4 regions of the Streptomyces sp. NPDC048278 genome follow, and region 2 is predicted to be linked to each of the others. Evidence: riboswitches for the same ligand, from Rfam matches in the RefSeq annotation. Region 2 holds a riboswitch; each other region holds the start of a gene.
What was found. A riboswitch is a leader RNA that binds a small molecule or an ion and turns the genes downstream of it on or off. The one in region 2 is predicted to bind cobalamin.
Positions count from the first base shown of each region.

Region 1: another riboswitch for cobalamin. It lies ahead of AB0D74_RS41400 (DUF4430 domain-containing protein); the one in region 2 lies ahead of metE (5-methyltetrahydropteroyltriglutamate--homocysteine S-methyltransferase).
Region 3: another riboswitch for cobalamin. It lies ahead of AB0D74_RS06515 (cobalamin biosynthesis protein); the one in region 2 lies ahead of metE (5-methyltetrahydropteroyltriglutamate--homocysteine S-methyltransferase).
Region 4: another riboswitch for cobalamin. It lies ahead of AB0D74_RS41035 (prenyltransferase/squalene oxidase repeat-containing protein); the one in region 2 lies ahead of metE (5-methyltetrahydropteroyltriglutamate--homocysteine S-methyltransferase).

Region 1 is NZ_JBEZLP010000037.1:83,728-91,139, reverse strand. Features, by position in the region: gene AB0D74_RS41415 (cupin domain-containing protein) at 74-529, opposite strand; gene AB0D74_RS41410 (CocE/NonD family hydrolase) at 576-2,201, opposite strand; gene AB0D74_RS41405 (DMT family transporter) at 2,233-3,516, opposite strand; cobalamin riboswitch at 4,280-4,417, shown strand; gene AB0D74_RS41400 (DUF4430 domain-containing protein) at 4,450-4,947, shown strand; gene AB0D74_RS41395 (cobalamin-binding protein) at 4,958-5,869, opposite strand; gene AB0D74_RS41390 (hypothetical protein) at 5,899-7,296, opposite strand.
Region 2 is NZ_JBEZLP010000034.1:60,741-68,152, reverse strand. Features, by position in the region: gene AB0D74_RS39730 (hypothetical protein) at 1-846, opposite strand, end outside; gene AB0D74_RS39725 (DUF6204 family protein) at 1,074-1,433, opposite strand; gene AB0D74_RS39720 (histidine phosphatase family protein) at 1,529-2,080, opposite strand; gene metE (5-methyltetrahydropteroyltriglutamate--homocysteine S-methyltransferase) at 2,220-4,529, opposite strand; cobalamin riboswitch at 4,682-4,897, opposite strand; partial or broken gene AB0D74_RS39710 (IclR family transcriptional regulator) at 4,957-5,088, opposite strand; gene AB0D74_RS39705 (hypothetical protein) at 5,173-5,259, shown strand; gene AB0D74_RS39700 (isocitrate lyase/phosphoenolpyruvate mutase family protein) at 5,297-6,130, shown strand; gene AB0D74_RS39695 (NAD(P)/FAD-dependent oxidoreductase) at 6,168-7,412, opposite strand, start outside.
Region 3 is NZ_JBEZLP010000003.1:66,861-74,272, forward strand. Features, by position in the region: gene AB0D74_RS06490 (inorganic phosphate transporter) at 1-237, shown strand, start outside; gene AB0D74_RS06495 (hypothetical protein) at 256-483, shown strand; gene AB0D74_RS06500 (helix-turn-helix transcriptional regulator) at 739-1,596, shown strand; gene AB0D74_RS06505 (hypothetical protein) at 1,621-2,067, shown strand; gene AB0D74_RS06510 (DUF397 domain-containing protein) at 2,321-2,539, opposite strand; cobalamin riboswitch at 2,790-2,930, shown strand; gene AB0D74_RS06515 (cobalamin biosynthesis protein) at 3,043-3,993, shown strand; gene AB0D74_RS06520 (cobyric acid synthase) at 3,990-5,525, shown strand; gene cobN (cobaltochelatase subunit CobN) at 5,522-7,412, shown strand, end outside.
Region 4 is NZ_JBEZLP010000036.1:98,619-106,030, reverse strand. Features, by position in the region: gene AB0D74_RS41065 (GNAT family protein) at 253-795, opposite strand; gene AB0D74_RS41060 (MBL fold metallo-hydrolase) at 969-2,039, shown strand; gene AB0D74_RS41055 (XRE family transcriptional regulator) at 2,098-2,691, opposite strand; gene AB0D74_RS41050 (beta-ketoacyl synthase N-terminal-like domain-containing protein) at 2,958-4,028, shown strand; gene AB0D74_RS41045 (antibiotic biosynthesis monooxygenase) at 4,164-4,538, shown strand; gene AB0D74_RS41040 (phosphotransferase) at 4,535-5,185, opposite strand; cobalamin riboswitch at 5,237-5,368, shown strand; gene AB0D74_RS41035 (prenyltransferase/squalene oxidase repeat-containing protein) at 5,477-6,736, shown strand; gene AB0D74_RS41030 (SCO2322 family protein) at 6,733-7,359, shown strand.

The sequences.
Region 1 (7,412 bases), on a different contig from region 2:
GCCGACCGGGGCCCGCGCCCGCAGGGCCGAGCGAGCCGGCCGAGGCCCGTGGTTCGCGTGCGGAGCGGCCCGGTCAGCGTGGCGGGCCCATGATGACGTTGCCGTACTTGTCGGCGACGCCGGGGTCGGGCCTGACCTCGAAGCCGGGCGGACGAGGCGTGGACTTGTCGCGGCCGGTCTCCCGGAACATCCCTTCGATGCCGGCCGGGGTGTTGATCATCAGCAGGTCGGCTTTCCTGGACGTGATGCGGTATCCGTGCGGGACCTGCTTGGGCAGGAAGACCACACCCCCCTCGGCGAGCTCGTACTCCTGGTCGTCGCACCACACCAGGGCCGTGCCCTTGAGCAGCAGGAAGACCTCGTCCTCGCGAGTGTGCTTGTGATACGGCGGCGCTTCTCCCTCGGCGACGTCGAATCGGCCGATCATGAGCTGGCCGTCGGTGGCCTGGCCGTCGAGCAGCATCGCCAGTGTGCCGCCGTCGAGCCATTCGAGTTGCTGCTGCTGTTCGGGCTGCGCGAGATAGACCATGCTCACGGGAGACTCCTTTCAGGTGAGGGAAATCGGGTCAGGGGAATCAGGTGCGGGGACGTTCGTGCAGGCGAAGTGTCGAAGGGTGCCCGCGATCGTGGTGGTAGGTGTCGGTGCCGACCTTCGTTCCGTAGAAGTGGGTCATCGGCGCGTCGGTGATCAGGGAGTCCTGGTTGGTCAGTTCGAGCCGGATCCGGTCGCCCGCGCGGGCGAGGAAGGACATCGGCAGGAGCTCCACCCGTAGCTCGTAGATTTCGCCGGGCACCAGCGGCTCCACCGACGTGTGCTGATGGAACGGGCGCATGTCGGAAGTCAGTTCGGGATTCTCCGCGCGGTGCGACGCGCGCAGCCATCCCTGGGAGACCTTGACGGGCAGCCCGGCGTCGGGCTCGGCGGACACCAGCGAGACCTTGACGAAGACATCGATGTCCGTCTGGTCGCTAGAGGCGTACAGCGTCAGCACACCGTGGCCGGTGAACTCCCGGTCCCGGTCCATCGGCGGCGAGGTGAACGTGTTGACGCGCGCGACGTGGTCGGGCACGCCGTGCTTGTCGAAGACGGTGACACCGGCCATCCACTGGGGATCCGGGTACGACCACGACGTCGAGTCCTGCTCGGAGTCCGGTTCGGCCTCGGTCAGCGACCCGTTGTTGAGCGAGGTGACGGCGTCGCTGTGTGTCCCGGTGAGGTGGAAGGTCGTCGGCGTGGCGTCCGGTGGCGGCCAGGATGCGGCTGACCTGTACGTGTTCTCGCCGTTGACGTAGAAGCGCGCTGCCGGCTGCTTCATCACGTCGTTCTCGATGCCCTTGAGGTGATGGTCGTACCAGGGGAGCAGCTCGTCGCGGTGGAACTGCTCGTCGAAGTAGTACATCTGCGCTTCGGCGAAGCTGGACGGATGAGCGACCAGGAGCTTCTTCGGTCCCCGGACCCGCTCGAAGCCGTAGAAGTTGCCGCGCAGATGCAACGCCGCCTTGCCCCACACACCGATGGAGAACACCGGGATGTCGACGGACGGCAGCTCCCAGAACGGCGACCTGCGGCGTTGCCACTCGTCGTCGAGTGGGTGCGAGAGGACGTCGTAGATGTACTCGTGTTTGTCGCCGACGTGGAAGTCGATGCCTCTGAGCTCGTGCTGGTAGAGCACCGATCCGAACAGCCAGGTGTTGAGGAACCCCTGGATCGGGATTCCGCCGTGGTACATCCAGTCGCGGTACATGTCCGTCGCGCCGTCGTAGGCCACGATCGTCTTCAGGTGCGGCGGACGGGTGCGCGCCGCGTTCCACTGGCTCCAGCAGTAGTGCGACATACCGATCATGCCGACCGAGCCTGTGCTCCACGGCTGGACGGCAACGTGCTCGATCATGTCGTGGATGGCCTCACCCTCACCGCGTGAGACCGGGTCCCAGGTTCCCTCGGAGCGGCCGGTGCCGGGCAGGTCCATCGCGACATAGGCATAGCCGTTGTCGAGGTACAGCTGGATCGGACCGTATTCAATGAACGGAAAGACGGGGTTGGGCGGGAGGTGGCGCAGCGCCTTCTGGTACGGAGAGGCCCCCAGCACGATCGGGTAGCGGCCGTCGCCGGACGAGGGGAGGTACACATCGGCCCGCAGCAGGTTTCCGGTGCGGCTCCGGACCTCGACTTCGAAGGGCGTCACATTGACGTCGACCATAGGGGCTCCATCCGTTCTTGATGACTGTGGATCAGTACTCGGTGGACCGGTGCACGGAACTGCCGCCATCGGCGTGCCGGACTTGTTCCGGGACCAGGGCCGGGCAGCGGACCTGACGGACCGGCAGGAGGTGGACAGGTGGCCCAGCGGGACCATCGAGGCCTGGCTCGCCTTCTCCCACCTGCGGTCTGCGCAGGAGCAGGGTGTCGAACGCCCCCGAACCGTGGTAGGTGAGCGTTACCGTCGGGCTCGTGTCCACGGTGTGCGCCGCCCATTCCACTCTCGGGTCCCGTTCGGTGAAGTCGGGAAACGCCGACCGCCGCGGCGCGGGCATGGCCTGGGGCGTGTACGGGACGGTTGCCGGGGCAGACACTCGCGTACGGCGGTGCCTGCCGCGCTGTTCCGTGGTCTGCTGTACACCGTTCGTCACCACCACCGTGACGCCGACGATGATCAGCACGAGCCCGGGCAGGGTCGCGGGCTTGATGCCCTGCCCCATGAACCACCACGCCGCGAGCGCGGCCACGGGGGTCTCCAGCAGGAGCAGGACGCTCATGACCGTCGCCGAGGTCCTGCCGAGGGCGAAGTTCAGCGAGCCGAGACCCAGGATCTGTGGAAGGACGAGTAGCCCCAGCAGCGACAGCTGGGTGGATCTGTCGAAGCCCGTCAACGGGATGTGGGCCAGCAGGCAGACGACGAGGAGTTCCATGCCGCACACCAGCGAGGTGAAGGTCGAATAGAGGGGTGTGCTCACATCCGCGCGCGACCGCTCGCTCAGCGCGGTGTACCCGGCCTGGGCAACGGCTCCGACGAGGGCGAGCAGGTCGCCCAGTAGCGCTGTACCACCGGACCTGATGTCGAGGCCGCCGGCCGCAGCCGCTCCCGCCACGGACAGTGCGAGACCCATCCACGCTCGGCGGGGCAGCCAGGCACCCTGCGCCGCGGCGATGAGAGCCTGCCATAGCGGCTGGGTGGCGACGAGCGCTGTGGACATGGCGACGGAAGTCAACCGGGTGCTGGTCATGAAGGCCGCGAAGTGGAGGGCGAGCGTGGTGGCGGCGAGGAAACCGAAGACCAGCGGCCACCACTGCTCCCGGCGCAGGAGGCCGCGCTCGCCCCGCGTGACGCGCACCACTTCCCGGCGGCGCAGTACAAGGAGGAACGGTCCGAGCACGGCGAAGCCGAGGCAGTTGCGCCAGAAGGCCATGGCGAGAGGTGAGGCGGAGGCGGCGGCGGTGAGCGGGGCGGTGGCTGAGACGGCGACCACGGTGACCGCCATGGCGGCCATGGACAGCGGATCGAGCCTGGACTTCACGCGTGCGTCCCGCCGTCCGCGTTGTGCGGGACGAAGGACGGACGGCCCTCGATGTCGTCCCGTGTGAAACACACAGGCGGGACGGGGCCGTTCGCGTGTCGGTCCCGCGTTCCCTTCCTCTCCGTCTGGCCACGTAGGTCAGGTCGTGCCTCGTCACACACATGCGCGCATTGCGTCGCGGTCGTGCGCATCGGCACACCCGCGGAACCCGCCGACCGGCGTCCGGGAGCTGAAGGGCAGCATGCGCAGGTATGGGCCGGGATGGGATCGGTCCTGCTGAACAAGGCCAAGGAACAGCCGGGTGTATGTCCCGTATTGATCACTGGGTACGCGGTTTCTGTGCTGTGGGGAGTGGGGCAGCTCAGAGCCCCGACGGATCGGCAGCGATGCCGGGGCCGGTCGGCGACACAGGGGCGCAGCCACACCATGTTCACGTTCCACGAGGTCGTGCAGCGCAAGCCCAGTGCATCGGCCGGTACCGGAATGGGGCAAGCGTCAGCCGCAGAGGTGGTTCGGCTGGACAACCATCTTTGCCCGTCAAAACCTGAGGTTTCTCGCCAGAAGCGGAGGACATTGACAGGGGGACAGCTGGTTCGCTCGGGAGGAACCGACCGGTTCTGACCCGGGGAAGCAATTGCTGGAGCTGCTTGTGTCGGCGGTACGGCTATTACGCACTGCCGAGCCGGCCTGGCGGAACGGGGAGACAGGCTCCGAGTCCGGCAGGACCGGCGCCCGGGTGAAGGTCTGGTGTTCCGTCCCCAACAGCCCCTAGGATGCGGGCACTTCGTGCATATGCGCACGTCCGGGGGGAAGCCGGTGGGAGTCCGGCGCTGACCTGCAACCGTGTACGGCCCATGAGCGGCCGTGAGTCGGGATGCCCGGCGTGTGCAGCGATCCGCTTCTCGCTGTCATGGTCTACAGGAGGGCTCAGCCTTGCGCCGCACATCCGCACCCCGCACCCGCACCCTGGTCACCGCGACCGTCCTCGGTCTCGCGCTCGCCGCGTCCGCTCCGGCGGTCGCGCAGGCCCAGAGCGCGCTGGACACGAACGCTCCCGTCAGAGTGACGCTCACCGTGCAGGGCCCGGACGGGCTTCTCTTCAAGGGGAAGATCAGAACCCGCGGGCACGACGTCACCACCGCCACCGGCGGCACGCACCACTGCGACGGCACCAACGGCGCCGCCAATCCCTCGGCCGTGCCGACGCCGACGGCCGCCCTCGACGACGCCGCCCACAAACGGCACTTCACCTGGGACGGGACCTGGTACGCGTCGTTCGACGACTACTCCGTCGACACCATCAAGGGCGTCAACGGTGGCGGGACCGCCTACTGGAACATCTCCGTCAACGGCACCTCGACCCCCGTCGGCGGCTGCCAGTTCAAGCTGAACGCCGGTGACAAGGTGGCGTTCACCTGGACCGCGTTCTGAGCGCAGCGACTCACAAGGGGCGGGCCTCGGACGCCGTGACCGGCTCCCCGGCCCGCACCCCGTGCAGGACGTGGGCCAGCACCTCGGCCCCACGCACCACCCGTGGCCCCGGGCGGTTGAAGTAGGACGGCCCGTCCAGCACCCAGACCCGGCCGGACCGTACGGCCGGCAGGTCGTCCCACCCTGGCAGGGCGGTCAGCAACTCGGCTTCCCGCAGAGTCCGTTCGGGCGGGAAGCCGCACGGCAGGATCAGGACGGCATCCGGCCGGGCGGCCCGCACCGCCTCCCAGGTCATGGGTTTCGTGTGCTCGCCGGGGGCGGCGAGGAGCGGGATCCCGCCGGCGGCCGTGAGCTGCTCCGGCACCCAGTGGCCGGCCGGCCACAGCGGGTCGAGCCACTCGATCGCCACCACCCGGGGTCGGTCCCGGTCGGCGACGGACGCGCGGACGCGGTCGAGTCGTGCGCGCAGTTCGGCTCTGCGCCGCTCCGCCCGCTCCCGCACGCCGAGCAGTTCGCCCACCGTGACCAGGCAGTCCAGGACGTCGTCGAGCGTGCGCGGTTCCAGGCTCAGGACGCGGGTGTCCGCGTCGAGCAGGCGGACGGTCCGGCTGACCTTCTCGTACGAGACCGCGCACACGTCGCACAGGTCCTGGGTGAGGATCACATCGGGGCGCAGGGCAGCCAGCGCCTCGGTGTCCAGGGTGTACAGAGACGACCCGGAGTGCGCCGAGCCGCCGACCGCGTCGGAGATCTCCCGGCTGGTGAGCCGGTCCTGATCGAGGTCGGCCCCGGTCACCACCGGTACCGACGCGATCTCGTCCGGCGGCCAGTCGCACTCGTGGGTACGGCCGACCAGCCGCGCGGACAGTCCGAGTTCGGCGACGATGTCGGTCGCGGCGGGCAGCAGGGAGACGATGCGCATCCCGCGAGCCTATGACCGCTTACAACTCCTCACGCTCCCCAGCGCACCGCGATCGTGTCGCCGACGCCCACGGTCGTCTCCCTGGCCGCGGTGGCGAACGCCCCGCCGTCGACGCTGACCTTCCAGGTGTTCGAGCCGCTGTTGGCCGTGCCGTTGAGTGAGGTGATCGTGCCGGTGCCGGAGGACGGGGTCACGGCGGTGACGCAGCCGGACGGGGTGGCCGCGCTCACGGCGGCGTCGAGCACCGCGCCGAGCGTGGTCGTCGAGCCGGTCGGGGTCAGTGCCACCGAGCACACCTTCAGGTTCCCGGCGCCGTCGTCCACGGTCAGCGCCAGCTTCGTGGCCGTACCGGAGGTGAGGGACGTCTGCCCGACCCACTGCGGGGCGCCGGTCGTGGTGGGGACGGGCGGGGTGGCGGTGAACCCGGCTCCGGCGACCGCGCGCAGGCCGTCGATGGAGGCGTAGGCGGACGGGCTGGTGTCGCTGGGCAGGTACTTGAAGCCGCCGCCGGGGTTGAACTGCTGGGCGATCAGGAAGTCGACCGGCGTCTTGCCCTGGGAGGTGAGGAAGTCGCCGGTCTGCGGGTTGATGCCGCAGGCGTTGAGACCCGACACCGCCCAGCCGTTGGAGTCGGTGTTGACCCCGAACAGCGCGCTGAAGGCGCCGCTGCTCGCGACCAGCTTGCTCTTCAGGAACGCCTTCGCCTGCACGATGTCGGTGTCCGTGTTGGGGACCCCCGACACGCACAGGGCGGCCATCGCGGCGCCGGTCATGTCGATGTCGCTCGCCGCCGCCAGCTGGGTCGCGTTGCCCTCGGCCTTGCTGTAGTTCCAGCCGCCGTCGTTGTGCTGGTTGGCGCGGATGCGGGTGACGATCGAATCGCGCAGCGCCTGCGGGACGCGGACCTGACCGGCCGTCGTCTTTGCCCCGTTCAGGGCGAGGGCCGCGAAGACGGTGCCGTTGAAGTTGGCCGACGGACCGAAGTAACCGGCCTCCGACGTCTGCCAGTAGCCGTAGATGTCGGCGATCAGGTTGCGGGCGTCGGAGACCCGGGACGGGTCGATGCCGGCGGCGTACGAGTTGAGCGTGGCCCGTTCGTAGTCGGTGACGACGGGGGAGGAGGACGGCCAGCCGCTGGTGGCGAGCAGGTTGCGGTAGACGGTTCTCGCGTTCTTGGTCGCGTCGCCGCCGGGCGTCACGTCCACGGCGGCGGTGCCCGCCGCGGCGAACGCGCTGAACGCCCACTCGTTGGACAGCCCCGACCCCGCGTACGAACCGTCCGCCGCCTGAAGGGACTTGAGATAGGTCACGCCGTTCGTCTTCGACGTGGCGATCTGGGCGGGGGTGGTGGTCGCGGCGGCGGGCAGCGTGGTGAGCGCGAAGGCACCCAGCACGGCGAGGACGGACACGGCGGTACGACGCGGCATGGCGGTACTAGGCGACACGGCGGTACGACGGGACATGGCCTGCTCCTTGGGTGGAGGACGCCGACCGGTCCCGCCGGTCCACAGCGGCGCGGCGGGTGTGGCCGCCGTCCGGGACG
Region 2 (7,412 bases):
GCCGGGCGCGGTGCCGGTGCCCGCGCCGCCGTAGGCGAAGTCGACCTGCGGGGCGACCTGGACGTAGCCGGAGACCGAGGCCGCGGCGGAGGCCGACCCGCCCACGGTGGCCGGCACCTCGGTGCTGACGTCCAGGCGGAGGCTGCCGAGCGGCACGGTGGCACCCTCGGGGCCGACGTGCACGTCGCCTGCCTTGGACCAGGAGACCTTGACGTCGGGCAGCAGCTTGTCGACGTCGAAGGCGGCCGGGTCGACGGGCACGGTGCCCTTGGCGGTGTCGTCGCCGAGCAGGGCGTCGAGGGTCGCGGGCTCGGTCTGCACCTCGGTGCCCGCGTCGGTCTCGCCGAGCACCTTGGTCACCTTGGCGAGCAGCCCGTCCGGGGCGCCGGGCGCGGGGGCACTGGCGATGACGTCACCGACGGCGGCCTGCCGGGCGGCGGCCGATGCCGATGCCGACGGCGATGCCGCGGGGCTGGGGGAGACGGCCGGGGAGGCCGGGCTCGTCTCGTCCCCCGAACCGCCGGGCGAACGGCCAGGAGAGTGGCCCGGTGCGTTCCCCTGCGCCGCCGGGGCTATGACGGCACGTCGGGTCCTGCTGTCGTACGAGGCGACGGTGAGCGTGGTGCGGTGGGCCGGGCGGCCCGCGCCCGCCGAGCCCGCGGCCGTGGTCGCGGCGGTGGCCGGTGCGGCGGCGACGGCGAGCGTCCTGCCGTCCGTGCGGGCGGCGGCGGTGGAGTCGTCGGAGACCTGGGCGGCCTCCCGGGCGTGATCGTCGGCGGAGGCCCGGTGCTGCGGCGAGGAGCAGCCCGCGGCGAGGAGGAGGGCGGTCACGGCGAAGGCGGGCATGAGGGCATGCCCGAGCCTTGTGCGTCTGCGCAAGGTCAGTCCTGAGGGTGGGGGGTGACGAAGAGACACCGCTCATGGTTACCGGCAAGTAGAACTGGCCAGTAACTCGGTGTGGCCCCGAGCATGCCACGCCCGCGGCACAGGCTCCCCACAATCCGGCCACATCCCGACGTGACCTGAACCACGGCGACTTCAGGCCGCCGTGGCCGTTTCCGCGAGAGCGGGCGTCAGTCCTGCCGCTGCGCAGCCGCCCGGCGCTGCCGCTTGCTGAGGGGTGCCTGGGAGAGGTCCTCCGCGCTGGACCGGAGGTTCTTGTAGCCGTAGCCGCGCCGGGTCAGCCACGTCCTGGCCGCCTCCTCGGCGCGCTCGGTCGCCTCCAGGATGTCCTCCTCGTCCTCCCCGGTGTCCTGGAAGCGGAAGGTGAAGGCCGGACGCGCGGCGATGTCGTAACTGAGGTGGCCCTCGGCCGTGAAGGCCGCGCGCAGCACGTCGTGCTCGGCGGCCCGGGAGAGGAGTTCGGCGCGCTGCTCGGCGCCGAGGCCGTCGAAGACGCCGCGGACGGTGACGCGGAAGGTGCGGGAGGTCATGGCGCGACCCTAGGCAGGACGGGGCGCACCGCTCCACCGCATTTCCGGCGTCCCGCCGGCGCCCCGCCGGCCCTCCGCCGGCCCCCCGCCTCCGGCTAGCCTCCGACCTGGCCGAGCCGCAGGTTCCAGCGCCCGGGGCCGCCCGTGATCTCCGTCGCGGACAGCGGCGGTACGTCCACCCGCCAGAACGCGGCCTCGGGCGCCCCCAGCGTGTGCAGCACCATGGCCCGCACCACCTCCGGCTCCACCACGGCGATCGTCCTGCCGATGGTCAGGCCCGTCCGGTCCAGCCAGCCGGCGACCCGTGCGCACAACTCCCGTACCGATTCGCCCCCGTGGGGCGCGGCCCCCGGGTCGGTCAGCCACTGGAGCAGCGCGTCGGGTTCGGCGGTGCCGACCTCCTCCAGCGTCCGCCCCCGCCAGCGGCCCGCGTCCAGGCCCGACAACTCGGGCTCCGCCGAGGCGCCGAGGCCCAGCGCGGCGGCCGTCTCCCGGCAGCGCACACTGGGGGAGCTGACCGTCTCGCCGGCGGCCGGCAGGGACAGCGCCACCGCCTCGGGCTTCTCGATCGAGTCACCGTCGTAGAAACGGGCCCGCCGCAGCGAGGGGGTGAAGGCGGGGGCTATGAGGATGACTCGGCAGGTCACGGGCGTACGTTCCTCCTCGGACGAAACAGCGCTCGCCGACGACGGGCGCCGGCCGCGCACGACAGTACGCCGTCCGGCACCCGCGAGTGCCGGACGGCGTACTGAGGGTCCTGCGTCCGGCGTTTGCGCCGGGGGTCGGCTACAGCTCTGCGCGTACCGTTCGTGCTGCCGCGACCAGGTTTTCCAGGGAGGTGCGGACCTCCGGCCAGGCGCGGGTCTTGAGGCCGCAGTCGGGGTTGACCCAGAGCCGGTCGGCGGGGATGGCCGCCAGGCCGGTCCGCACCAGGGCGGCGGCCTCCGCCGGGCTCGGTACACGGGGGGAGTGGATGTCGTAGACCCCGGGACCGGCCTCGCGCGGGTAGCCGTGGGCGGCGAGTTCGCGGGCGACCTGCATGTGGGAGCGCGCGGCCTCCAGGCTGATGACGTCGGCGTCGAGGTCGTCGATGGCCTGGACGATGTCGCCGAACTCGGCGTAGCACATGTGGGTGTGGATCTGCGTGTCCGGACGGACCGAGGCGGTGGTGAGCCGGAACGCCTCCGTCGCCCAGGCGAGGTAGGCGGGGCGGTCGGCGGCCCGCAGCGGCAGGGTCTCCCGGAGGGCGGGTTCGTCGACCTGGATGACGGAGGTGCCGGCCGTCTCCAGGTCGTTCACCTCGTCGCGCAGGGCGAGGGCGACCTGCCGGGCGGTGTCGCCGAGGGGCTGGTCGTCGCGGACGAAGGACCAGGCGAGCATGGTGACGGGGCCGGTGAGCATGCCCTTGACCGGGCGGCCCGTGAGGGACTGGGCGTACGACGTCCAGCGCACCGTCATCGGCTCGGGACGGGAGATGTCGCCGGCCAGGACCGGCGGGCGTACGTACCGGGTGCCGTAGGACTGGACCCAGCCGTGCTGGGTGGCGAGGTAGCCGGTGAGCTGTTCGGCGAAGTACTGGACCATGTCGTTGCGTTCGGGTTCGCCGTGCACCAGGACGTCCAGGCCCGCCTTCTCCTGGAAGGCGACCACCTCCTGGATCTCGGCCCGCACCCGGTCCTCGTACCCGGCCGTGTCGATGCGTCCGGCGCGCAGGTCGGCGCGTGCGGTGCGCAGTTCGCCGGTCTGCGGGAACGACCCGATGGTCGTCGTGGGCAGCAACGGCAGCCGCAGATGGGCGCGTTGGGCGGCGGAGCGTTCGGCGTACGGCTGCGAGCGGCGGGCGTCGGACTCGGTGACGGCCGCGGCGCGGGCGCGCACGGCGGGGTCACGGGTGATCGGTGAAGTCGCCCGGGAGACCAGGTCGGCGCGGTTGGCGGCGAGTTCGGCGGCGATGGTGTCGGTGCCCTGGGCGAGGCCCTTGGCGAGGGTGACGACCTCGGCCGTCTTCTGCCTCGCGAAGGACAGCCAGCGCAGGATCTGCGGCTCGATGTCCCGCTCGGCGGCGGCGTCGAGGGGGACGTGCAGGAGGGAGCAGGACGCGGCGACGTCGACCCGGTCGGCGAGGCCCAGCAGGGTGCCGAGGGTGGTGAGGGACGCCGACAGGTCGTTCACCCAGATGTTGCGGCCGTTGACCACACCGGCGACCAGGCGCTTGCCGGGCAGCCCGCCGACGGCCGCGAGGTCGTCCAGGTTGGCGGCGCCGGTCCCGGTGAAGTCGAGGGCGAGCCCCTCGACCGGGGCCTTGGCCAGCACCGGCAGGGCCTCGCCGAGCCGGTCGAAGTAGGAGGCGACCAGGAGCTTCGGCCGGTCGGCGAGGGCGCCGAGATCGCGGTAGGCACGGGTGGCGGCGTTGAGTTCGGCCGGGGTGCGGTCCTGGACCAGGGCGGGCTCGTCGAGCTGCACCCACTCCGCGCCGGCCGCCCGCAGGTCGGCGAGCACCTCGGCGTAGACCGGGAGCAGCCGGTCGAGGAGGGTCAGCGGGTCGAAGCCGGTGGGCACGCCCGGCGCCGGCTTGGCGAGCAGCAGATAGGTGACCGGGCCGACCAGCACCGGCCGGGCGGCGAGCCCGAGGGCCAGCGCCTCCGCCAGTTCGCCCACCTGCTTGGCGGAGTCCGCGGCGAAGACGGTGTCGGGACCCAACTCCGGCACCAGGTAGTGGTAGTTGGTGTCGAACCACTTCGTCATCTCCAGCGGCGCGACGTCCTGCGTGCCGCGGGCCATGGCGAAGTAGCCGTCGAGCGCGTCGGCGTCGACGGCGGCCCGGTGCCGCTCGGGGACGGCGCCGACCATCACGGTGGTGTCGAGGACGTGGTCGTAGTACGAGAAGTCGCCGGTCGGCACCTCGTGGATGCCGGCCTCGGCCAGCTGCCGCCAGGTGGAGCGGCGCAGTTCGGCGGCGGAGGCCCGCAGGGCGTCGGCGGTGAGCCGGCCCTTCCAGTAGCTCTCGGTCGCCTTCTTCAGTTCCCGGGCCGGCCCCTGGCGGGGGTAGCCGTACACGGTGGCCCGGGCTGCCGCGGCTGCGGACTCGGTGGTCACGGAGATCTCCTTCGCGAGACGATTCCCTGAGATCCCGGCGACGGGACGGGGGCGCGAAGGGGTGACGGACCGGACGGAGACGGCCCGTGGCCGTCCGCTCGGTATGCACGCCGACCCGCCCACGAGGTCACCGGGATGTCCGCGCACGAGTGGTTCGCGCACGGGCAGTTGGCAGGTCTTCGGACTCGCGGGCACGCCCTCCTCCGGAGGACACCTACTGGCCGTCGCTTCCCGGATCCGGTGGATCCAGTGCGTATGACGGCGGTCGTTCCCGCTCACCGCTGCGGGGCAGTCCCGGATTCCCACCGGGTTCCCTCTTGCGACACCCTGTCCGGCTGACAGGGCGAACCAGCTGCGAGGGCCACCTTACGACGTACGCACGGGCCGTGTCCCCGTCCCAGGGGTGCCACCGCTCCGCAGCGCCCGGGAGGCCCAGGGCCGCCGTCCGCACCGCCGGGGCCGGCTGTGCAGGGCGGAAGCGGTCGCACGGTACCGCCACCGAGAGCACCGCGACCGCCGTGGACCCGGCGAAGCCAGGGGTCGCGATGCAGCTGCCACCCCCCCCGCTGCGGGCCGGTGACACCGTCCCGACCGGCGCGCTCGGCACGATGGCGGTCGCCGCCGCCGTCGTCGTACGACCGTCCTGGTCGAGGCGGGGCGTCGCAAGCTGGTCGGCGGGCCGGGGGACGTGGTCACGGACGTCGCCCTGGACATCTCGGGGAGCCGCTGACGCCTGATTGTCGGTGCCGGCTGACACACTGACGGACGTGGACACTGAACGCAGGGAACGGGCCGCACGCTTCGTGGAGTTGCACCGGGAGGGCTGCTTCCTGCTCCCCAACGCCTGGGACGCGGGCAGCGCCCGCGTCCTGGAGTCGGCCGGTTTCCCGGCCGTGGCCACCACCAGCGCGGGCATCGCCTTCTCCCTGGGCCGTGCGGACCACGACTACGGCGGCGGCCGGGTCGACCGCGCCACCATGGTGGGCCGGATCCGTGAGATCGCCGCCGAGGTCCGGATCCCGGTGAGCGCGGACCTGGAGGACGGGTTCGGCGAGGCGCCCGGGACCGTCGCCGAGACGGTCTCGACGACCCTCGCGGCCGGGGCCGCCGGCGGCAACATCGAGGACTTCACGGGCGACCGCTCCCGCCCGCTGTACGAGCCGGAGCTCGCGGCCGACCGGATCCGCGCCGCGCGCGAGGCGATCGACGCGGCCGGCGAGCCGTTCGTCCTGGTCGGCCGGACCGACGTGCTGCTCACCGGCGGCCCGCTCGACGAGGCGGTCCGGCGGGCCAACGCGTACCTGGCGGCGGGCGCCGACTGCGCGTTCGTGCCGGGCGCGGCCGACGCCAAGACGATCGGCAGCCTGGTGCGGGAGATCGACGGCCCGCTGAACGTGGTGATGGGCCTGACCGGAGGCGCCCTGTCCCTGGCCGACCTCCGCGAACTCGGCGTGCGCCGGGTCACGGTGGGCGGCAGCATCGCCCGGGCGATGTACGCACACCTGCTCGCCGCGGCCCGCGAGCTGGCCGAGCGCGGCACCTTCACCTACGCCCGGGACCAGATCTCCCAGTCGGACCTGAACGAGCTCTTCCGCAGCTGACGAACCGGGCGCTGCGGCCGTCACGGCCGACGGGGTGTCAGCCGGCGTCCGCCTGCTGCTGCGCCCGCCGGTGCCGGTACGCGGCGACGAGGAACACCCAGATCTCGCTGACCGTGGGGAACGGCGCGACGGCGTGCCGGAGGCGTTTCAGCGGGACCTCGCCGGCGACCGCGATCGTGGCCGCGTGCAGCAGCTCGCTGACCCCGGACCCGACCATGGTCACCCCGAGCAGCACGTCCCGGTCGACGTCCACGACGAGCCGGGCGTGGCCGGTGTAGCCGTCGGCGTACAGGTTGGCGCCCTGGGCGGCGTCGAGGTCGAGGTCGACCGTCTCGACGCGGTGCCCGGCGGCGGTCGCCTGCTCGGCGGTCAGGCCCACCGCGCCCGCCTCCGGGTCGGTGAAGAAGACCTGGGCCACGGCATGCCGGTCGGCGGTCGTGGCGTGGTCGCCCCACTCCCCGTCGTCCAGCGGCTGCCCGGCGGCCCGCGCCCCGATGGCGTCCCCGGCCGTGCGGGCCTGGTACTTGCCCTGGTGGGTGAGGAGCGCGCGGTGGTTGACGTCGCCGAGGCCGTACAGCCATGCCCCGTCGACCCCGTCGACCAGGCAGGTCGTGTCCACGTCCAGCCAGGTGCCGGGGGTCAGGCCCACGGTCTCCAGGCCGATGTCGTCCGTGTTGGGCGTGCGTCCGGTGGCGAACAGGACCTCGTCGGCCTCCAGTTCGCTCCCGTCGTCGAGGGTGAGCGTCACCGGCCCGTCCGGTTCCGGGCGGCGCAGCGCGGTCACCTGGACGCCGGTCCGCACGTCCGCGCCGGCCTCGGTCAGCCCCTGGGTGACCAGCTCCCCGGCGAAGGCCTCCATGCGGGGCAGCAGCCGGCGCCGGACGAGCAGCGTGACCTGCGACCCGAGCCCCTGCCACAGGGTCGCCATCTCCACGCCGACCCCGCCGCCGCCGACCACGACCAGCCGGCCGGGCACGGTGCTGGAGTCGGTGCCGTGCCGGTTCGTCCAGGGCCGGGCCTCCTCGATGCCCGGGATGCCGGGCAGCGCGGGCCGGCTGCCGGTGGCGAGGGCCACCGCGTGCCGGGCGACGAGGGTCTGCCGGGTGCCGTCGTCCCGGCCGACGGTGACCCGGCGCGGCCCGTCGAGCCGGCCCTGGCCGCGGAACAGGTCGGCGCCGATGGACTTCACCCACAGTGCCTGCGCGCTGTCGTCCCAGTCGGTGACGTATCGGTTGCGGCGGGCGAAGACCGCGGCGTCGTCGAGCCGTCCGGTGACGGCCTG
Region 3 (7,412 bases), on a different contig from region 2:
CTCGTGGCCTCCAGCGCCACGATCTGGAAGCTCTCCCGCCGCGAGGTCGTGGACAGCAGCAACGTCGTCGCCGAGGAGCCGGCCGGCGTGGTGACCACGGCGATCGCCGCCGTGACCCCGCCGCCCGCGGGCCCGGCCACGGTCACGGGCCAGGTCACGGACGACCTCACCGCCACGATCCCGTCCCCCTCCCCCGCCCCGGCCGCTCCCGCGACCGACCCGGCCGCCACCGTCTGACCCCGAGGAAGAAGCGACATGAACATCGACTGGGCAGCCATCGGCTCCGTCTTCGGCGTCAGCCTCGTGGCCACCGTGGGGCTGGTGGCGCTCTTCACCCTCGGCATCAAGGGCCTCTCCGCCCGCGAACGCGCCACCGCCCAGGGCGACTCCGCGACCCTGGCCGTGACCGCCGCCTACCTCTGCTTCGCCGGCTGCGCGGCAGCCGTGGCGTACGGCATCCACCTGATCGTGGCGAAGGCCTGAGGCTTCGGGCGAACCACCCCTCCACACCGTCCCGCGGGGCGGGGAAGCGCACATTCACGCTTCCCCGCCCCGCGTTTTGCATGTCCTGATCAGACATGCGCGACCCGACACCAGTCGGATCGCGATGTCTGCTCGAAACAGCGAATCGACACATGGCATATGGAGCACAGCCAACTGATAGAGTCGGATCGGGCATGGCGTTCCGCCGGCCGCCCGAACCTCGGCCCAGACGCACAGAGATGAGATGAGAGCAGGATGCCCAGGCCACTGGATCCGAGCCTGAACCGACGCAGACTGCGCATCGAACTACGCAGTGCACGCGAGAAAGCCGAGTTGACGCAGCGCGAGGCGGCCGAAGCCCTGGAGTGGTCCCTCTCCAAAATCATCCGCATCGAGGCCGGCACGGTCAGTCTCTCGGTGACCGACCTGCGCGCCCTCCTCGAACGCTATGGAGTGACGGACCCTCAGCTCGTCTCCGAGCTCCAGGAGGCGGCCCGGGGCTCCAAGGGACAGAGTTGGTGGACTCCCTTCAGCGACGTACTGAACCAGTCGTTCACCCAGTACCTCGGATACGAGAGCGCCGCCGACTCCGTACGCACGTACCACCCCATCGTCTTCCCCGGCTTCCTGCAGACAGAGGACTACGCGGAAGCGCTGCTCGCCCCCCAGGCCCCCCCGGAGCGCATTCGCCGTGTGGTGGAACTGCGCACGGCCCGCCAGGACCGGCTCTTCGAGGGGGACGAGTCCCCGGAGATGATGTTCGTGGTCGACGAGGCGGCCCTGCGCCGCCGGATCGGCGAACCCGCCGTAATGCGCCATCAACTGCAGCACATCAAGACGCTGATGGAGCACCCCCGGGTAACCCTCCAGGTACTGCCCTTCGGCGCGGGCGCCCACTACGCGACGCTCGGCAGTTTCGTCCTGCTCGGTTTCAAGGACGACGACGACCTGCTGTGGGTGGAGCACTCGGCGGGACAGCTCGCCATCAGGGACGACCATGAACTCGTCGCCCGATACCAGGAATGCTTCGCCTTGCTCACCGACATGGCGCTCTCGGACGACGACGCCGTCGCTCTGATCGATGACGCCGCACGGGACTTCGGCACCAGTTAGGCCATGGGCCCGACAGGAGGGGCGATGGGGCGGCTCACCGAACGACTCACTGCAGCACTGCGGCCCCGGGGACGTGAGCCGTCCGGTGTGACGGAGGGGACCGTTGCGTCCCCTGAGGAGCTGCAGAGTTCCGGTTCCCTGTCGGACAACGAACTGATCGACCGCGTCACGGACAACGCCCGGAAGACCAAGAACTACGAGGACATCCGAAATGGGGAGAAAGACCGGCGGATCGCGGAGGACAAGGCGTTCTCCAGGACCGCGATCCAGCGGTTCGTCACCGCAAGCCTGTGCACGGTCGCGGTCGTACTCTCCCTGGGCTTTCTCTGCTACGCGGCGCGTGGCATCCAACTGTCCATACCCAGGCCGATAGGTATCGCACTGGGACTCGCCGCCACGAGCGCGATCAGTGCGGTCGGTGTCGCTCTCGGTCGCTTTCTGCGGCGCTCCGGCCGGGGCGGGCGAGAGTGATTCTCACCAGACGACGGACCGGATCCGGGCCGTACCCCCATCCCACACCGCCGGCCAGGGCAACGGCCGTCGCCACGGCTCCCCAGACGATCAGCCTGTCCCTGGTGCCGTCCGCCAGAAACGAAGTCGCGGCCCCCACCACGCTCGCCGCCAGACCGCACACCACGCAGTACGCCGCAAGGACGAGCCAGTCCGGTCGGTGCACCCCGCGGCCCCCACTGTCGCTCCCCATCCGGTCCCCCTCCCAGGTCGGTCACATCGGCTCGGCGTCACTCAAGCCGCGCGATCTGAGTCCCACGAGGAACAGGTGCCACGGCTCGCACGCGAGACAGATGAAGGCCGAGCCGGTCAGGTCCTTCGAGTCGCGGACCAGCACCTCCCCCGCGACGACTGCGACCGCCACGCAGGTTTCGCCAGTCATCGAATAGCTGCTGATACGCCAGGCACTCGCGGACGGGCCCCCGTCGATCACACCGACCTCCTCGACTCGCGAATTGGCGCCTCGAAGGTGTCCGTTGATGCCCGTAAACCGTAGCGTCACCGCACGCAGCCGCGCAGGCCCCCCGAGGAATGGGTCGCAATCGCCCTCCGCCACTCGCCCTACCGCTCGCCGGATCCTCGGTTTCAGTCTAGGGAGACAGGGGCCGGTCGGCCAGTGAGCGAACCGGCCAGTGTGTGGGCCTCAGCACACTCCTCCGTTGCAGGTCAAAGGCAAGTTGACGGGTCTTCCGGGGCGTGGTGGACTTCCGGAGCCATGTACGGCGGCAAGGGAGGAAGCCGGTGTGAATCCGGCGCGGTCCCGCCACTGTCACCGGGGTAGCAGTCCCCGGAAGCCAGGAACTCCCACCGCCGGTCTCGTCGAACCAGGGCGCGGACACCCTGAGTGAGGACATAACGCCATGCGCGGCTGCCGATCGAGGTCGAGTACCCGGCCCGTTCCCGACCCCGTCGCCGACCCCTCGGCCGGCTGAGCCGATGGGTGCCGATCGCGTCTTCGCGTACGGTGCCGCCGCCGGCCTACTCGGTGATCTGCTGCTCGGCGATCCGCGCCGAGGGCATCCGGTCGCCGTGTTCGGACGGGCGGCAGGCGCCGTGGAGCGGGTGCTGTGGCGGGACCACCGCGGGTGGGGCGCGCTGCACACCGCGGTGTGCGCCGGCGGCGCCGTGGCGCTGGGCGCCGTGGCCCAGCGGGTCGTACGGCCGTCCACCGCCGCGTCCGTCGCTCTCACCGCCGCCGCCACCTGGGCCGTGGTCGGCGGTACTTCGCTCGCGCGCGAGGCCCGCGGCGTCGGGCGGGCCCTGGAGGCCGGCGACGTCGAGGCGGCCCGGGCGCGGCTGCCGCATCTGTGCGGACGGGATCCGCAGGCCCTGGACGCCGACGGGATCGCGCGGGCGGTCGTGGAGTCCGTCGCCGAGAACACGAGCGACGCGGTCGTGGGCGCGCTGGTGTGGGGAGCCGTGGCCGGCGTCCCCGGTCTGGTCGGGTTCCGCGCCGTCAACACCCTGGACGCGATGGTGGGTCACAGGTCGGCCCGGTACCGGCGGTACGGGTGGGCCTCCGCGCGCCTGGACGACGTGGCCGGATGGCCGGGGGCACGGCTCACCGCCGTACTGGCCGCGGCGGCCGGGGACGACCCGCGGGGAGCCGTACGGGCCTGGCGGACCGACGCGGCGAAGCATCCGAGTCCCAATGCCGGGCCCGTGGAGGCTTCCTTCGCGGGGGCGTTGGGGGTCCGGCTCGGGGGGACGTTGTCGTACGGGGGCCGGGTCGAGCACCGGCCGGTGCTGAACGGGGAGGGACGGGCCGTGGAAGTCGCGGACATCGGGCGGGCGGTGCGGTTGTCGCGGCGCGTGGGGTGGCTGGCGCTGGGGGTGAGCGCGGCGGGGGCCCTGCTGCGCGGATCGCGCTCGGGGCGGGCGTCATGAACAACGGAGGCCTCCTCGTCGCCGGTACCACCTCCGACGCCGGGAAGAGTGTCGTCACCGCCGGTATCTGCCGGTGGCTGGTGCGGCAGGGTGTGAAGGTCGCGCCGTTCAAGGCGCAGAACATGTCGCTCAACTCCTTTGTCACGCGCGAAGGAGCCGAGATCGGGCGGGCGCAGGCCATGCAGGCGCAGGCCTGCCGGGTGGAGCCGACCGCGCTGATGAACCCCGTGCTGCTCAAGCCCGGCGGCGAGCAGAGCAGTCAGGTCGTGCTGCTCGGCAGGCCCGTCGGCGAACTGAGCGCGCGCGGCTACCACGGCGGGCGGCAGCAGAAGCTGCTCGGGACGGTGCTCGACTGTCTCGCCGAGTTGCGGGGCACGTATGACGCGGTGATCTGTGAGGGGGCCGGCAGTCCGGCGGAGATCAACCTGCGCCGGACCGACATCGTGAACATGGGGATCGCCCGGAACGCCGGGCTGCCCGTGCTCGTGGTCGGCGACATCGACCGCGGCGGCGTCTTCGCCTCCTTCTTCGGGACCGTCGCACTGCTCTCGCCGGAGGACCAGGCCCTCGTCGCCGGGTTCCTCGTCAACAAGTTCCGTGGGGACGTCTCCCTGCTGGAGCCGGGCCTCGACATGCTCCACGGGCTCACCGGGCGCCACACCTACGGTGTCCTGCCCTTCCGGCACGGCCTCGGCATCGACGAGGAGGACGGGCTCCGGGTCTCCCTGCGCGGGACCGTCCGCGAGTCGAACACCGCCCCGCCCGTCGGCGAGGACGTGCTGCGGGTCGCCGTCTGTGCGATCCCCCTGATGTCCAACTTCACGGACGTGGACGCGCTGGCCGCCGAACCGGGCGTCGTGGTGCGGTTCGTGGACCGGCCGGAGGAGCTGGCCGACGCCGACCTCGTCATCATTCCCGGCACCCGTGGGACGGTCCGCGCCCTGGAGTGGCTGCACGAGCGGGGGCTCGCGGAGGCGCTGCGGCGCCGGGCCGCCGAACAGCGGCCCGTGCTCGGGATCTGCGGCGGCTTCCAGATCCTCGGGGAGCACATCGAGGACGAGGTCGAAAGCCGGCGGGGGCGGGTGGAGGGTCTCGGGGTGCTGCCCCTAAGGGTGCGGTTCGCCCCCGAGAAGATCCTTACCCGGCCGGAGGGGGCGGCACTCGGCGAGCGGGTCGAGGGGTACGAGATTCATCACGGGGTCGCCGAAGTAACCGGAGGCGACGCGTTCATCTCTGATGACCATGGACACAGCCTGGACGGCTGCCGGGTCGGGCAGACCTGGGGCACGCACTGGCACGGCTCCCTGGAGTCGGACGGTTTCCGCCGGGCCTTCCTGCGCGAGGTGGCCACCGCCGCGGGCCGCCGGTTCGTGCCGGCCCCCGACACCTCGTTCGCCGCGCTGCGCGAGGAGCAGCTCGACCGGCTCGGCGACCTGATCGAACAGCACGCGGACACGGACGCGCTCTGGCGGCTCATCGAGTCGGGCGCGCCGCAAGGACTGCCTTTCATTCCACCGGGAGCGCCCGCATGAGCACTGTGTTGTTGTTGTCGACCGCCGACACCGATCTGCTGGCGGCCCGGGCCGCCTCCGGTGCCGACTACCGGATCGGCAATCCGACGCGCGTCGACGTCGCGGAGGAGCTGCCCGCGCTGATCGCGGGCGCGGACATCGCCGTCGTACGGCTGCTCGGCGGCAAGCGGGCCTGGGAGGACGGGCTCGCCGCGCTGAAGGCCGCCGGGATCCCGACGGTGCTGCTCGGCGGCGAGGCGGTGCCGGACGCCGAGCTGATGGCGGAGTCGTCGGTGCCGGCGGGTGTGGTCGCCGAGGCCCTCAAGTACCTCGTCGAGGGCGGCCCCGCCAACCTCACCGAGCTGGCCCGGTTCCTCTCCGACACGGTGCTGCTGACCGGCGAGGGGTTCGAGGAGCCGCGGAAGATGCCGGAGTACGGCGTCCACGGCGCGCGTACCCGGGAGAGCGGCCGGCCGACCGTCGGGGTGCTCTTCTACCGGGCCCACGAACTGAGCGGCAACACCGGCTTCGTGGACACCCTGTGCGACGCGATCGAGGCGCACGGCGCCAACGCCCTTCCGGTGTACTGCGGTTCGCTGCGCGGTGCGGACGCGGGACTGTACGAGCTCCTCGCCGGGGCCGACGCGCTGGTCGCGACCGTCCTGGCGGCCGGCGGTACGCACGCCTCGCACGCCTCGGCCGGCGGCGACGAGGAGGCCTGGGACATCGGGGCGCTCGCCGACCTCGACGTGCCGGTGCTGCAGGGCCTCTGCCTGACCTCCTCGAAGAGCGCCTGGGACGAGTCCGACGCGGCCCTCTCCCCCATGGACGCGGCGATGCAGGTCGCGATCCCGGAGTTCGACGGGCGGCTGATCACGGTCCCGTTCTCCTTCAAGGAACAGGGTCCCGACGACGTCCCGGTGTACGTCGCCGACCCCGAGCGGGCCGGACGGGTCGCCGGGATCGCCGTACGGCACGCGCGGCTCCGGCACAAGCCGAACGCGGAGAAGAAGATCGCGCTGGTCTTCACGGCGTACCCGACCAAGCACTCGCGGGTCGGCAACGCGGTCGGCCTGGACACGCCCGCGTCGGCGGTGCGGGTGCTGGACGCCCTCGCGGCGGCCGGCTACGGGGTCACCGAATACCCCTCCGAGGGTGACGAGTTGATCCACCGGCTCATCAACGCCGGTGGCCACGACGTCGAATGGCTCACCGAGGAGCAACTGGCCGCCGCGCCCGCGCGGGTACCGCTCGCGGACTACCGGGCGTGGTTCGAGAAGCTCGACCCGGAGCTCAGGGACGCGATGACCGAGGCGTGGGGCGAGCCGCCGGGCAGCCTGTACGTCGACGGGGACGACATCGTGCTGGCCTCGCTCCGGTTCGGGAACGTCGTCGTGATGATCCAGCCACCGCGCGGCTTCGGCGAGAACCCGATCGCGATCTACCACGACCCGGACATGCCGCCGTCGCATCACTACATGGCGGCCTACCGGTGGCTGGACGCTGTGGCATCGGAGGGGGGGTTCGGCGCGGACGCGATCGTGCACATGGGCAAGCACGGCACGATGGAGTGGCTGCCGGGCAAGGGCCTCGGGCTGGGCGCCGGCTGCGCGCCGGACGCGGTCCTCGGCGACCTGCCGCTGATCTACCCGTTCATCGTCAACGACCCCGGTGAGGGCACCCAGGCCAAGCGGCGCGGGCACGCCACGGTCGTCGACCACCTGGTGCCGCCGATGGCCCGCGCCGACACCTACGGCGACCTGGCCAAGCTGGAGCAGCTGCTCGACGAGTACGCGCTGGTGTCGGACCTGGACCCGACGAAGGCGCCGGCCGTCCGCGCCCAGATCTGGACGCTGGTCAAGGCGGCCGAGCTCCACCACGACCTGCATGTGGACGAGCAGCCCGAGG
Region 4 (7,412 bases), on a different contig from region 2:
CGGGTGCGCCGAGGGTGAAGCGGCGGGTGCGGGCGATCTGACGCAGAAGCGGGGAAGTCACCATGGCGGGCACTGTGTCACTCGTCCCGGACGGCAGCACGGAATATCTCGACCGACCGCCCGGCCGTCCTGCACCGCCCGCCCGACCGACCGCCCGTCCCGCACCGCCGGGCACGCGCCCGAGGTCCGGCCCCGGACGCGGACCGGGACCAGGAGCGGGAGCGGGAGCTGGAGCTGGAGCTGGAGCGGGACCTAGTCGTTCGAGGCCGGCTGCCACTCCTCGGCGAGGAGCCCGAGCAGCACCTCGTCCAGGAACTCGCCCATCACCCAGGCCGAGGAGCGCAGCACACCCTCGCGGACGAAGCCGTTGCGCTCGGCGGCGCGCAGCATCGCGGCGTTGTCCGCCAGCGTCTCGATCTGCAGCCGGCGCAGGCCGCGCACGACGAAGCCGTAGCGGCAGAGCACCGCGACCACGTCGGTGCCGTAGCCCTTGCCGCGGGCGGACGGCAGCAGGTTGAGCCCGATGTGGGCGCCGCGGTTGTGGCTGTCGACGCCCCACAGCGTCGCGCCGCCGACCAGCGTGCCGCCCGCAAGCTCCACCACGGAGAACTTGACCGTCTCGTCGTCCTGGTGGTCCACCGTGAGCCGTGGGTCCTCCGCGGTGGGCGACACCGGGCGCCACGGCCGGCTGTCGGCGCGTGAGGAGTTGACCACGTCGTCGTAGAGCTCGGCCCGCAGGACCGGGATGTCCTCTTCGTGCCGGGCTCTGAGCCCGACCGTCTCGCCTCTCAGCATGCGAGCTTCCTATCCGGCCGGTCCGGCCGGCGGCAAACCAATATGGGGGGGCGTCCGGCCCGGTGGCCGCGCTGTCCTCAGGCAACCATCTGACGGAACATCAGCTCTGGTTATAGTGGTTGGTGGTCAGTGGCCACGGGGCCGGCGGTACCGGCGGGGGCGGAGGAAGGCTGATGGCGGACGGTCTGGACGGGTCGGCAGAAACACGGCCCGAGGTGGCGGTGCGGGATCTCGGTGGGGGTGTGCGGTCCGTCGCCGTCCCCATTCCGGACAATCCGCTCGGCTACACGCTGGTGTACGTGGTGGACACCGACCGGGGGCCGGTGCTGGTCGACACCGGGTGGGACGACCCCGGGTCGTGGGACGTGCTGGTCGCGGGGCTGGCGGCGTGCGGGACGGGCGTCGGCGAGGTGCACGGGGTCGTCATCACGCACCACCATCCCGACCATCACGGGCTGTCGGGGAAGGTGCGCGAGGCCTCCGGGGCCTGGATCGCGATGCACGCGGCCGACGCGGCGATCGTGCGGCGGGCCCGGGAGACCCGGCCCGAGCGGTGGTTCACGTACATGGCGGCGAAGCTGACGGCCGCCGGGGCGCCGGAGGAGCACGTGGCGCCGCTGCGCGACGGCCCCCGCCACCGGAACACCCCGCCCGGCCTGGCCCCCGCCCTCCCCGACCGCGAGATCCTCCCCGGCGAACTCCTCGGCCTGCCCGGCCGCCGGCTGCGCGCCCTCTGGACACCGGGGCACACGCCCGGCCATGTCTGCCTGCACCTGGAGGAGACCCACCCCGGTCAACTCCCGGGCCACGGGCGCCTGTTCTCCGGCGACCACCTGCTCCCCGAGATCACCCCGCACATCGGCCTCTACGAGGACCCCGACGACGCGACCGTCACCGATCCCCTCGGCGACTACCTCGACTCCCTGGAACGCGTCGGCCGCCTCGCCCCCGCCGAGGTCCTCCCGGCCCACCAGTACACCTTCACCGACGCACCGGAACGGGTACGGGAACTGCTGGCCCACCACGAGGAACGCCTGGCCGGCCTGCTCACCCTCCTCCAGCAGCCGCTCACACCCTGGGAGTTGGCCGTGCGGATGGAGTGGAACCGGCCGTGGGACCAGATCCCCTACGGCTCCCGGAACATCGCCGTCTCGGAGGCCGAGGCCCATCTGCGCCGGCTGGTGAAGCTGGGGCGGGCGGAGGCGGTGGCGGGGAGCGAGCCGGTGACCTACCTGGCGGTGTAGCCGACGCGGCTCGGTTGACCGCTCAGTCGACCGCTCGGTTGACCGCTCGGTCGACCGCTCAGTTGACCGCGCCCTTGACCGCTCCCTCGGCCGTGATGAGCATCTCCGCCAGGTCGGCGAGGGTGGCCAGTTGGCGGGGGTTCATCTGAGGCGCGCGGGCCGCCAGCCGGACCAGGCCGCTCTCGCGGAGCCGGGAGAGCGGGTCCGCCTGGGCCTGAAGACACTGGAGCACCGGCTGGAGCGCCTCGTACAGCGCCTCCGGCTCGTCGGCGGTGAAGAAGCCGGGCGGAAGGCCGAAGAACCGCCGCAGCCGGTCGGTGTGTTCGAGGCCGGGCAGCCCGCTCTTGCGCCACTCGCTCAGCCACTGCCTGCTGGTGCCGGCGATCGCCGCGAGCTCGCCCAGCGAGTACCGCTTGCCGTCGGGGCGGCGCCGGTGCTCGCGGATGAAGTCCAGCCGCTGCCGGACCCGTTCGGCGAGTCCCGCCTCGGGTGCGGGGCCGCCCGCGAGGAGTTCGGCGACCACCCCGACCGGGATGCCGGTGCGGTACGACAGGTCGGCCACGTCCAGCACCTCGCAGAGCCGTCCGGGCCGTCCGGTCAGCTCCCCGAGCCGTTCCAGTACGCCGGTCAACGGGGCATGGGCGTCGCTCACCAAGGTCCCCCTGGACGCGCGTGGTCGGTCGGCCGGCCGAACGGGGGCCGGCACACGCGAGGCTATCGAATCACCGGTCCCGCCCACCAGACATGACAAGGACCACTGCACAAGAGGGCAGTAATCGTTGACATGTGACGGATCGGCAGGAAAGGATCACATCACCAGGCCACGGTCGAACCGACCCGCCCCGGCTGCCGCCTATAGGGGAGCGGCGCCCAGGGCGACCAGCCGCCCCGCCTCCTCCCAGAAGGTGAGGCGAACCGATGCCGCAGCCCGTCCTGCTCCTCGGCGCCGGCCGCCGGCGCGCGTACGACGAGGGCGTCCTGACGCGCATCGCCTCGGCCCGCCCGGTACTGCTGGTGGACGCCGCGCCGCCCGCCTGGGCACAGCCGTGCCTGGCCGGACACCTCGCGGCGGACCCCGGCAAAGGCGGCGCCACGGCGTCGGCGGTGGTTCGGTTCGCGGCCCGGCACCGGGTCCGCGGCGTGCTGACCTACTCGGGCGAGTACGCGGTCGCCGCCGCGAGGATCGCCGGGCAGTTGGGGCTGCCCGGCCCCTCCCTCGCCGTGGTCACCGCCTGCGCGGACCCGCCCGCCCTGCGCGCGCTGCTGGCCGGCCGCGCCGTTCCCGTCGGCGACCCCGACGACCCCGGCGCACCCCGCGCACCCGGCGTCCCGTCCCGCGTCTCGGCCGAGACGGTCGTCCTCGACGGCGAGATCCGGATCGCCGCCATCACCCGTACGACCCTGGGCCCGGCGCCCGCCCGGCAGCCGCTGCGGCACACCGTGCACGCCCACGACGGCCTGCTGCACAACCGTTTCCTGCGCCTGGCCGTCGACCGCACCGTGCGCGCCCTAGGCGTCGACCGGGGCGTCCTGCACATCGGCCTCGCCCTCACCGACCGCGGCCCCCGGGTGACCGACGTCGCCCCGCATCTCCCGGGCGACCTGATCCCGCTCCTCGTCAGACGGGCCACCGGCGTCGACCTCGCCCGGGCCGCCGCCGCCCTGGCCACCGGCGAGGCCGCCGACACGACGCCCACCCGGCAGCGGACGGCCGCGGTCCAGTTCGCCTACCCCGCCGCCACCGGCCGCCTCGACCACCTGGAGCTCTCCCCCGACGCCGCCCACGAACCCGGCGCCGACCGGATGCTCCTCACCCGGCACACCGGCAGCCACGTCACCGCCGGCCCGTACGCCACCGCCGCCGACCGGCTGGCCCTGTGGGTGGCGGTCGGCGAGACCCCGGCCGACTGCGACGACGCGCTGCGCCGGATGGCCCGCCACCTGTCGGCGGGCATCTCCCCGCTCGCGGACGCGGTGAACGCGGCCTAGGGACCCAAGGGTCCAGGGATCGAGGGGTCCAGGGGTCCAGGGGTCCAGGGGCTTTGGTCAAGAGTTCGATCCCGTGCGGGTCCCGTTCGGGAAAGACGCTGGATCCCCGGGCGCGTCCCGCCCTACGGTGCCGTCATGAGCAATCACCAGGAAGCGCCTGTCGGGCCCGTCGAGGCCTATGAACCCCCTTACTACGTGGCCGTCTTCAGCACGGTGCGCACCGAGGACCAGAGCGGCTACGCGGAGACCAACGCCCGCATGGAGGACCTGGTGAAGGACATCCCCGGGTACCTGGGGATGGACCACGCGCAGACCCCCGGCGGGCTGGGCATCACCGTCGGGTACTTCCGCGACGCCGACGCGCTCGCGCAGTGGCGGACCGATGCCGAGCACCGCGAGGCGCAGAAGCGCGGGCGGGCCGAGTGGTACGAGAGCTACACCCTGCACGTGGCGAAGGTGGAGCGGAGCCACGGTTTCACGCGGGGGAAATCGGCGGACCCGGCGCGCTAGAGGGCGACCGCCCGTATCAACCGCCCCGCCTCCCCCAGCACTTCGACCTCCGCTCGGCTCATCGTCGGGTTGGCCGCCCGCCGGCGCAGAGCCTCCGCCAGCCCCGCCTCGGTCAGGCCGCCCGGGTCGGCGAGCAGGGCGGTCAGCAGGTCGTGGGCCAACGGGTAGGCACCCAGGGCCGCTTGGGCGAGGATCACCGCGGACATGCCCCAGTCGAGTCCGGGCGGCCCGTCCTCGGCGTTGGTCCAGTCGATGACCCGGGGGCCGTCGGGGGTCAGGATCACGTTGTCCGGATGCAGGTCGAGGTGGAGGACCCGGGCGCCGGGGTCGGCCGGGTCCCGGCCGGGCAGGGCGTGCAGCCGCCGCAGCAGCGAGGCGAGCAGCGCGCCGCCCTCCGCCGGGCCCGTCTCCCCCGCCAGCAGCGCCGCCAGCATGGTCGGCCCGGACAGCCGCTCCATGACCAGTTCGGTACGGGAGGCGGACGGCCGCACCCGGGGCGCCGGGTACCCGCGCTCCCGTACGTACGTCATCAGCGCGCCCTCGGCGCTCGCGTCCCCCCGGCCGTCCCGGTCCCGGCGCAGCACCCACGCCTCGTCGAGCTCGTACACGTCGGCCGAACGCCCCGAACCGAGCAGTCTCCCCGTCATGACATGACCATAACGAGGTCTCCGCACAGCCCCCTCTCAGCTTTCCGCCGACGGCCGGTAAGGTAGCCGGGTCGTCATCACCCGTACGGGGGGAAGCCGGTGCAATTCCGGCGCTGACCCGCAACCGTGAGCCGCACCCGTTGCGGCAAGCCGGACCGCCGCGCCCGGGACGTTGATCGGCTCATGTGCGCCGGCACCCGTCGTCGCACGGCACCGTCGAGGTTTACGGAGCCGAGCCGCCGGGGTGTCCCGTGCTGCCCGGCTCCCCGCAGGGAGAGGCACCCGCCGATCATGACCGTCCTCCGCCGCACCGCCGGGGTGCTGGCCGCCACCGCCGTCATCGGTAGCGCCACACCCGCGACGACCGCACTGGCCGCCGGCACCACCTCCCCGTCGCCGTCCGCGTCGGCGGTGCTCCCGTCGGGGCTGTACGGCGACTCGGACCCGAAGTTCGACGGCGTCTGGCGCCAGTCCCTCGCCCTGCTGGCCCAGCGCGCGGTGGGAGTGACCCCGGCCGCGAAGGCGGTGGACTGGCTGGCCGGGCAGCAGTGCGCGAACGGCGCGTTCGCCGCGTTCCGCGCCGAGCCGACGGCGGCCTGTGACGCCAAGGTGGCCGTCGACACCAACAGCACGGCCGCCGCCGTACAGGCGCTGAAGGCGGCCGGCGGCCACGACGCCGCCGCGGACAAGGCCGTGACCTGGCTGAAGTCGCAGCAGAACAAGGACGGCGGCTGGGGCTACACCCCGGGCTCGCCCAGCGACACCAACTCCACCGGCGTGGTCGTCGGCGCGCTCGCGGCGACCGGCGAGAGCGCGGACAGGTCGCCGTACGCCCTGCTCGCCCAGTGGTCCCTGCCCTGCGGCCAGGACGGTGGCGGTGCCCTCGCCTACCAGCCGGACAAGCAGGGGAAGCTGGCCGCCAACGCGGACGCGACCGCGGCCGGGGTGCTCGGAGCCCTCGGCAAGGGCTTCGTGACGACGCCCGGGAAGCCCCCGGCGAAGGCCCCCGACTGCGCGGACTCCGCCTCCGGCTCTGGATCCGGTTCCGGTTCCGGTTCCGGCAAGGCCCTCGCCCGGGAGGACGTGGCCCGCAACGGCGCCGCGTACCTGGCGGACGCCATGTCGAAGGCCGGCCACCTCGTCTCCGCGCTCCCCGGCGCCGCACCGCAGCCGGACTACGGCAACACCGCCGACGCGGTCGTCGCCCTCGCCGCGCAGGGCTGGACCGAACAGGCGCGGAAGCCGTACGCCTGGCTGGCGGCGCACGCCGTGCCGTGGGCGCGGCAGAGCGGGCCCGCGGCCTACGCCGAACTGATCCTCGCCGCGCACGCGATGGGCGCGGACCCCCGCGACTTCGGCGGCACGGACCTGGTGACGGCGCTGAACGCGACGGGACCCGCCCCGCGGGCCGCCGCCGAGAAGCAGGCCGAGAAGCACGGCCAGGCGAAGAAGTCGGGCAACAGCGTGTGGTGGATCGTGGGCACCGGGCTCGTCGCCGGGATCGGCATCGGCTTCCTGTTCAGCGGCCGTCGCAAGCAGCAGCAGCCGTGACCGCGGTCCGCCGTGCGGTGCTGCCGCTCCTGGCCGCGCTGACGCTGTGCGCGACGGCCGCCGGGCCTGCGGCGGCCACCGGCTACCGGTACTGGTCCTTCTGGGAGCGCGACGGCTCGCGCTGGACGTACGCCACGCAGGGGCCGTCGACCGCGCGGCCCGCCGACGGTTCGGTCGAGGGCTTCCGCTTCGCGGTGAGCGAGGACTCCGCGGACGCGTCGCGCCCGCGCGGCACGGCGGACTTCGCGACGATCTGCGCGGACACGTCTGCCGTCGGGGGCCGCAAACGGGTGGGCCTGGTCGTCGACTTCGGCACGACGGCGGACGCGCCGTCGGGGGAACGGCCGCCTGCGCGGCGGACGGCGTGCGCGGTGGTGTCCGAGGACGCGACGACGGCGGAGGCACTGGCGGCGGTGGCGAAGCCGCTGCGGTACGACACGAACGCGTTGTTGTGCGCGATCGGGGGGTATCCGGCGCGCGGCTGCGGGGAGAAGGTCGCGGCGGGGGCCGGCAGTTCACCGCCGGCCGACGGCCCGTCCCTCGGCCTCGCGGCCGGCGTGGGGGTCGTCGTGGTGGTGGCCGCGGGCGCCGTCTGGCAGACACGGCGGCGCAAGAATGCGTGACCGCCACGGTACGGGCGGGCGGGGGCTGCTCGCGCAGTTCCTCGCGCCCCTGA